Regions from separate parts of the Pseudoalteromonas sp. SG43-8 genome, predicted to be linked through region 1. Evidence: predicted binding sites of a transcription regulator. Region 1 holds the regulator's gene; each other region holds the start of a gene.
The links. The regulator sigma-54, encoded in region 1, starts transcription at its own class of promoters, with help from an activator protein. The targets are predictions, from matches to a motif close to GTTGGCACGNNNNTNGNNT.

Region 1 (2,210 bases):
AAATTCTTTTTTTGCTATTAAAAAGGACCGCAGCTTTGCTGCAGTCCTGGCATATAAGTGAACTTAATTTCATCATATTAGTGTCGAGCAAGCTTCTCTTTGTGTTTGATTACTTGGCGATCGAGCTTGTCGATCAACGAGTCAATAGCGGCATACATATCTTGATGTTCTGTAGAGGCAAATAGCTCAGCACCGCTTACGTGTATTGTGGCTTCTGCTTTTTGATTTAACTTTTCTACATCGAGAATGACATGAACATTATTAATATGATCAGAGTGTCTTTCAAGCTTCGCAAATTTAGTATTAATATAGTCTCTTAGTGAATCGGTTAATTCTACGTGACGACCAGTTAAGTTTAGTTGCATAAGCATTACCCTCTTAGTTTAGCGTCTTAAATCAGGCTTTTACGCTGATTTGACGGTGGAATAGCAAGAGATTCGCGGTATTTTGCGATTGTACGTCTCGCTACTTTAATTCCTTGCTCAGCCAATATATCCGCTATTTTGCTATCACTCAATGGTTTTGCTGAGTTTTCTGCTGCGATTAATTTTCGGATAAGCGCACGTATTGCTGTAGATGAACATTCACCACCGTTTTCAGTACTTACATGGCTTGAGAAAAAATATTTAAGCTCAAATATACCACGGGGTGTATGCATGTACTTTTGAGTAGTCACGCGCGAAATTGTCGATTCGTGCATTTCTACCATTTCAGCGACATCATTTAAAACCATTGGTTTCATGGCTTCAGGGCCATGTTCAAAAAAGCCTTGTTGTTGCTTAACAATACAATTAGTAACTTTTAATAGCGTGTCGTTTCTACTTTCTAAGCTTTTAATAAACCATTTAGCTTCTTGTAAATGTGAGCGAATAAACTGGCTGTCGCCACTTGATTTTACAGTGCGAGACATTGCCGCGTATTGGCTATTAACACGAATTTTAGGCATGCTATCTGGGTTTAATTCGACAACCCAGCGGCCTTTAATTTTTTTAACTGACACATCAGGAATAACATACTCAGATTCTTCCCTTACAATAGTATCTGCAGGTTTTGGGTTGAGAGTATGTATTAGTGTCATCACTTCTTTAAGCTCTTCTTCTTTAAGCTTAGTTTTTTTCATTAATGTACGATAGTCGCGAGCTGCTAATAGATCAATATGCTCGGTTAAAATCATTTTCGTTTCATTAATGTAAGGTGTTTCTTTATCAAATTGATTAAGCTGAATACACAAACACTCTTGTAAACTACGTGCAGCAATACCCACAGGATCAAACAGTTGGATGCGTTTTAATACCGCTTCAATTTCATCAAGTTCGACTTCGTTATCATCTTCGTTTTCTTGATTAAAGCTTTCTAAAATCTCTTCGCAGCTTAATGTTAAAATACCTGAATCATCGACGGCCTCTACAATCGCAATAGCGATGGCTTCATCGGTAGGGCTAAATGGCGTTAGTTGTAATTGCCACATTAAATACTCATGGAGCGTTTCAGTAGAGGCGCCTTGGTATATTGATTCGTCTTCAGGCATTGGACCTGATGAGGCTGCAGGAGCGGCACTCATGTACTCATCCCAACTAACATCCATAGCCATGTCGTCACTTAGCGTGTCTTTTGCAAGTGCTTCACCAGTATCTTGTTCATATTCGCTCGGAGCATCATCAGCAGATGCGCTAACAGTTATGTCATCGGTATCAGCTTTTTGCTCGTTTTTACCAGCAGCGTCTTCAGAATAGTCTGCCTCTTCAACCTCTAATAGTGGATTACTGTCGAGAGCTTCTTGTATTTCTTGCTGGAGATCCAATGTACTGAGTTGCAACAAACGAATAGCTTGTTGCAGCTGTGGAGTCATTGTAAGTTGCTGGCCCATGCGCAGCTGTAGTGATTGCCTCATGTATCTCTAACAATCCTTTTATGTTGTTATAATTAATACTAGCAGATGCTTAAAGACATGGCGTAAATGTTACAGCCTAAATTGCTCGCCTAAATAAACATCGCGTACTGTTTTATCATTTAATACGTGTTCTGGAGTACCTGATGCAATCAGCTCCCCATGAGAAACAATGTAGGCTTTTTCGCAAACATCAAGGGTCTCTCTTACGTTATGGTCGGTAATTAATACTCCAATCCCACGATTTTTAAGATGTTCTATTATTTTCTTTATATCTAATACCGAAATAGGGTCAACACCGGCAAACGGTTCATCCAGTAAT
Region 2 (2,210 bases), on a different contig from region 1:
CTTCGAAGTGAAATAACGGAATCAGTTGATTTAGGTGATGGAAACTCGTTATCGCTTTCGCAATTAGGTGTTGAAACAGATCGCTACGGTGTATTAACCCTAAATACAGAAACACTCGATGAGCAAATAGACGCAGATGTAAATTTAGTGCAGCAGTTTTTTGTAGGTGATGACGATGATGGTTTTGCGCAGTCGTTTGATGAGCTAATGAGCTTTTATACAGATTCCGACGGCATTATACAAAACCGGATTGATAGTAAAACAAATCAACTCGATGACATAGATGATCAGCGCGTGAGCCTTGCTAGTAAAATGGAGTCGCTATCGTCTCGATTATATGCTCAATATAATGCGATGGATTTATTAGTGGCGAGCCTTAATAACACCAGCAGTTATGTTCAAGCTCAATTAGAGAATATGCCAGGCGTAGTACGAGATAACTCTTAGTAGATAAGTATGATATTAAATTAATAACTAAATTAAGAAAACACAAAAAAACCGTTATTTAAAACGGTTTTTTTGTGTTTTCTATTTAAGTAGATTTTAGAGACTTGCTTTATAAGCTTTAATCGCCTTTCCTGACTTTTTATGTTTAATAATAGCTTTAGATGACTCGTTTTTTGCACTATTCGCTTTTACTAAAATGGTATTTATACGAAGCTGAATTAATTCTAATTGCTCTGCACTTGGGCCGTCGCTGCTTTCGCACCATTGCTTTAGTTCAGTATTTAAAGTGTCTAAAAGAGGCCGAGCTTCGTCTGCGTTATTACCATTTACTAACACTTCAATATTACTAAGCAACGTTTGTATGAGCTCAGAGTAATTTGTTAGTTGCTCTGAAGATGTTGGCGAGTCCATAATTGAAATTAAACCGCAGGGCTGCGTTGATCGAGCGGAATGTTATCCCAACCTTCTTTAATTTCTTTAACAATACTTGATACTTCAATAATTGCTTCAATATCGTTGTTTATGTTCGCTTGCGTTAAACGGCGTTGGCAGTAATCGTAAAGTGCCAATAAATTGTTAGAAATACTAGGGTCTTGTTCTACTTCCAAATTAAGTGCGTCTTGCAGTGCACCAAATAATAAAACACAGGCCGAAATATTTTCACCTTTTTTTTGTATTTCTTTGCGCTCAATAAACCCTTTTGTTGCTGCTAAGCGACCGATGATATTACTGAATATAAGGTTTATTTGTTCGTAAGGGGCCATTTCGGCAATGCTGCTAGCACGAACTTGACCGTATTTTTTTACTGAGACATGAGCCATGGGATGATCCTAAAATTTAAAACAATAAAATTATGTGAAAGTTGATGTAAAAACTTACATAAAAATTTAATAAAGCTTTTATTACTTTTACAAGAACAAAGCAATATTAATGCCAAGCATTTTCACTTGTTTGTATATCGGCATTAGTAACTTCAACTTAAATTTATAATTGAGTTTATTTACTAACAATAGCATTTTTATTGCCAAGTAAATTAATTATTAGAGCTAAGTTGTATTTAGGTAATCGTTAAGTAATCGCTGAGTAATAACTAAGTTAAAACTACAACTCATACTTAATGATTAACTATTAAGTATGATTGACTTAACTAGCCCGTCTGTTTTTTGGCGTTTATGTCAAAAAACTGCCGCTATCACTTGCATCCATGCTGAACTGGCTTACAATTTAACTAATTATACAAATTAGTGAAAGTACGGCTCGCTAAATATGATCTTGATTTTAGATAATAATAACAACCGCGCAATAGGGTTAAATGCTTCACTTGGCTTTATTGGTGAAGCTGTACAACTATTAAGCGAAGACTGCTTTGAACAAGAATGCAAAAAATATCAGCAGCAAGAATGCATGATTATTTTAGGAGCGTTGCAATCACTTGACCACGAAAGCTTAATTAAACGCTATCCAACATTACCGTTTTTATTAATTGGCGAAACGCTAAAACCACTATTAAGTATAGCTAATGTGGTGGGGCTTATTTGCGAGCCATTTAATCACGAAGTGACAACGCAGTTACTTCACGATTGCCAGCAGTATCAGCGCATGTTGCCAAATGAGCATAAGCATTCTAAACCACATAAAACTTTTGACGGACTTGTTGGTGAAACAGAGGCCGTAAAAGATGTTCGCTTTTTAATTGAACAAGTGGCAAAAACCGATGCTAATGTTTTAATTTTAGGCGAATCAGGCACTGGTAAAGAAGTGGT
Region 3 (2,210 bases), on a different contig from region 1:
AAGGGGGTGAAAAACTTGATGCCATGATAAGCGATAAAATAAGCCAGCAGTCATCCAATAAAGACAGTAGCGACGGTGCTGACTCTAGCCAAAGTGAGTAATTTAGTTAAAACTCATTAGGCAAAAGCATTGGGAAATAGTTACTTACCAACAGCGCATTTTTACAGAGTAAAAATGCGCTTTTTGTATAAACGGATTATTAGCTAAAAGTTTAAATACCTAGTTTTGTGTTTATTGAATATCAATTCTGATTAGTTGCGTTTGGCCATGGGAGTATTAACAAGTAAAAGTAGTGTTTACCCAACGATTTTTTTACTGCCTTGCCGCACACTCTGAAATAACGCTCTCATCTATTTCAATAACTAAATAAATCATCCTTTTTAAGCCAGTTAGGTCGGCTAAAGAATGTGTGTAAGCTTTTTCAGTATCAATTGGGTTAACTTAAGGGTTAAAAGAGCAAAGACAAACACGCTAGCATCAATTCTAAATCTATCTTCTAAAGTATAAGTGTGAGCTATCGCTTTAGGGTGAGAAATAATCGTATTGCTTAGGCTTTATTTTATCTTTTTCACAGCTGTAAAACTTGCCTTAAAAAGAATATAAAAAAGCGCAGCTTGTGTTGGAGTAACAAGCCGCGCTTATGAATTAGTTATACAAATAGGTTTTGTGGTGCGTATTAAATAACGCTAATTTTGTTACGAATGATTTTAACCCCATCTATATTTTCTAAAAACTTTTGAGCTAGTGCGCGCTGAAAACCAGTTTGTGCTTCACCGTATAAATCTACTTCACCATTTTTTACCTGCACACGAATATCACTTAACGCCAGGTTAGGGTTAGTTCGTAGGGTGTTGGTGATAGTTTGTTGTAGGTTAGGTTGAGTGGCTACACTGCTTACTACGGCCATGTTGGTTGCTGCACTTACCTTTGTAGCGCAAGCTAATAAAAATAAACAACAAAATGATACTAAAGCGATAGTTAACTTGAAGCGGTTCATAACTTAATCCTTACATTACGGTGAATAGTGCAGCCACAAAATGGAAATTCCATCGGCTAGGTTATCTTTGTAGTTACAATTTCGGTGCCAATATTAACGCTATGAAATATAAGGTAATTTTATTAAGTGGGAATTAAGGTGGGCAAAAATTACATTTAAATGAGTATGAGTTACATGCTTGGGTTACATATGTAACAGGTACAAACACCAGAGCCTGTAAGGCTTGCATTAAAAAAGCCGACAAAAGTCGGCTTAGAATAAAAATATGTTAGGTTACTTTTTCTTTTTAACCTTGGCCTTTTTCTTGGCTTTCATTTTTACTGGATCTTTACGCTTTTTAGCCGGTGGCTTAGCTTCTTTGTGCTGTGGCTCAACACCTTTAATTACACGGCGTTTTAGTTTTTGTTCAACGTAGCGCTCTACTTTATACAAAATACCAATGTCGTGTGCTTCAACTAATGATATTGCAATCCCTTTTTTACCAGCACGGCCAGTACGACCAATACGGTGTACGTATACGTCGGCAGTGCGCGGCATATCAAAGTTAATAACGTGGCTAATGTCAGATACGTCAATACCACGTGCAGCTACGTCGGTAGCAATTAAGATACGTGTTTTGCCACTGTGGAAGTTTTCCATGGCTTTCATACGTTTGTCTTGTGGCATTTCGCCGCGTAACCAAGCTGCTTTAACGCCATTATTGGTTAGCTCGCCAATCAGTGTTTCTAAACGCTCACGGGTTTTAACAAACACAATTGCTTTAGTCACGTCTGGACCATTTAAGGTATTTACTAAAAGCTCTAGTTTGTGATGATAGTCATCGGCTAAATGTACCCACTGGTGAATTTTAGCTTTTTCTTTACGTGACGATTCAGCTTCAAGCAGTGCAGGGTCGTTTAATGTTTTTTCAGCAAACCTTTCTACGCTGTCACCTTCGAGTGTTGCTGAGAATAAAAAACATTGGCGACGATTTTTAGCTTCGTCACAAATACGGCTCATTTCTTTTTTGAAACCCATGTCTAACATGCGATCTGCTTCATCGATAATAAGCATTTCTACGTGTTCAGCATGAAAGTTTTCGGTTTCTAGGTATTCCATTAATCGACCTGGTGTGGCGATTAAAATATCGTTATTTTTTTCGAAAATTTCTTTATGCGTGCCGTAGTTAATACCGCCTGTTACTACACCAATTTTTAGGTGTGTGCGTTTAGCT
Region 4 (2,210 bases), on a different contig from region 1:
CAGTTGGCTCATCAACACTTAGTGGTGGTAATGCTTCAACGTTTCCTGGGAAACAAACTGTATCAGAAATCTTAAGCTCACCAATACCTGTTACAGTTACGATGTTACCAGCGTAAGCTCTATCAGTTTCGATACGCTCAAGACCTAGGTAGCTTTGTACTGCACCAATTTTACCATTACGTGTAGTGCCATCAGCACTGATAATAGTAACTTGTTGGTTAGGAGCAACAGAACCACGTTTAATACGACCAATACCAACTACACCAACATAAGAGTTGTAATCTAGTTGAGAAATTTGCATTTGGAAGTCACCTTCAGGATCTGCATCCGGTGGTGATACTTCTTCAACGATCATCTTGAACATAGGTTCCATGTTGTCTGATGGTTCGTCTAAATCTAGTGTTGCCCAACCGTTGATTGCTGAAGCGTAGATTACTTTAAAGTCTAACTGTTCGTCAGTCGCGCCAAGGTTGTCGAATAAATCAAAGATTTGATCCATAACCCAATCTGGACGAGCGCCTGGCTTATCAATTTTATTGATAACGACGATTGGCTTTAAGCCTTGCGCGAATGCTTTTTGCGTAACGAAACGCGTTTGCGGCATTGGACCTTCTTGAGCATCAACAAGTAATAATACTGAGTCAGCCATCGAAAGTACGCGTTCAACTTCACCACCGAAATCGGCGTGTCCCGGGGTATCTACGATATTGATATGGTAGTCATTCCAAGAAATGGCTGTGTTTTTAGCCAAAATGGTAATACCACGTTCTTTCTCAATGTCGTTTGAGTCCATCACGCGCTCTTCGTTACCGCCGCGTGTTTCTAATGTACCTGATTGCTCAAGTAGTTTGTCAACCAGTGTTGTTTTACCATGGTCAACGTGCGCGATAATCGCTATATTTCTTAACTGTTCGATGCTCATATATTTACTCAGAGAAATTAAATTCTCATTGATCCTGCAAGATCTACGCACTCATCCACGCTTTCGCGAGATGTCCCAGCATAGGATTTAAAAGGGCGCATATTATCCCTCATTAATGACATGGATGAAAGTTTATCCAATATAAATTTCAAAACTTTCTCAATACTTTTACTAAGTATCTGTTTTATATATGACAATTATATGAATTAAATTTCAAATTTTTTTTGAAAAACAGCCTTTTTGGCTATTTTGCTGATCTTTTTGGTACTCTTTTGCATTTAGGTTATGCTATTTCCGAGCGATTAAATTAGCAGCAAATTGTGCCCTGTAAATTTTGCACCAAAAAGGAAAATTTACGCACCAATATAGTGCGTTTGTACATTCCATTTTGATGCAACGATATTTTTTTAATTTATAAACAGCTAGTTATAAAAATGGCACAAAATCAGCTTAGTAAATCCCAAAGCAATTATGCAGCAATAACAAAACCCAATAGTTGGAGGACACATGTCACAATCGGTTTTAGATTTTATTAAAGAAAATGACGTTAAGTTCATTGATTTACGCTTTACTGACACTAAGGGTAAAGAACAACATGTATCTATTCCTCATCACCAAGTTGATGAAGACTTTTTTGAAGACGGTAAAATGTTTGACGGTTCTTCAATTGCAGGCTGGAAAGGCATAAACGAATCAGACATGGTATTAATGCCAGTTGCTGAATCAATCAAACTAGACCCTTTCACTGAAGAATCAACATTAATCGTACGTTGTGACGTAGTAGAGCCTTCAACGCTTCAAGGTTATGAGCGCGACCCGCGTTCTGTTGCTAAGCGTGCTGAAGATTACATGCGCTCTACAGGTATTGCAGATACAGTTTTATTTGGCCCTGAGCCAGAGTTTTTCGTATTTGACGACGTTAAATACAAATCAGATATGTCTGGTTCTATGTACAAAATTGATTCTAAGCAAGCTGCTTGGAACTCAGATAAAGAGTATGCAGATGGCAACACAGGTCACCGTCCAGGTATTAAAGGCGGTTACTTCCCAGTTGCTCCTGTTGATGACTTCCAAGATTGGCGTTCAGCTACGTGTCTAGTTCTAGAAGAAATGGGCCAAGTAGTAGAAGCACATCACCACGAAGTTGCAACAGCAGGTCAAAACGAGATTGCTACTCGCTTTAATACAATGGTATTAAAAGCGGATGAAATCCAAGAAATGAAATATGTTATCCATAACATGGCTCACTTATACGGTAAAACAGCAACGTTTATGCCTAAGCCAGTTG

Region 2: a site for sigma-54 is predicted at 1,367-1,385, ahead of fliS (flagellar export chaperone FliS). Genes of this name have one in related genera too.
Region 3: a site for sigma-54 is predicted at 1,071-1,089, ahead of H5122_RS13015 (BON domain-containing protein). Genes of this name have one in related genera too.
Region 4: a site for sigma-54 is predicted at 1,356-1,374, ahead of glnA (glutamate--ammonia ligase). Genes of this name have one in related genera too.

What each region holds. Positions count from the first base shown of each region.
Region 1 is NZ_JACJEX010000002.1:207,500-209,709, forward strand. It holds gene ptsN (PTS IIA-like nitrogen regulatory protein PtsN) at 1-73, opposite strand, end outside; gene hpf (ribosome hibernation promoting factor) at 78-365, opposite strand; gene H5122_RS06145 (RNA polymerase factor sigma-54) at 392-1,891, opposite strand; gene lptB (LPS export ABC transporter ATP-binding protein) at 1,961-2,210, opposite strand, start outside.
Region 2 is NZ_JACJEX010000011.1:95,421-97,630, reverse strand. It holds gene fliD (flagellar filament capping protein FliD) at 1-447, shown strand, start outside; gene H5122_RS16475 (hypothetical protein) at 544-858, opposite strand; gene fliS (flagellar export chaperone FliS) at 867-1,268, opposite strand; gene H5122_RS16465 (sigma-54-dependent Fis family transcriptional regulator) at 1,714-2,210, shown strand, end outside.
Region 3 is NZ_JACJEX010000006.1:131,497-133,706, reverse strand. It holds gene H5122_RS13020 (mechanosensitive ion channel family protein) at 1-101, shown strand, start outside; gene H5122_RS13015 (BON domain-containing protein) at 677-997, opposite strand; gene srmB (ATP-dependent RNA helicase SrmB) at 1,271-2,210, opposite strand, start outside.
Region 4 is NZ_JACJEX010000008.1:103,127-105,336, forward strand. It holds gene typA (translational GTPase TypA) at 1-922, opposite strand, end outside; gene glnA (glutamate--ammonia ligase) at 1,430-2,210, shown strand, end outside.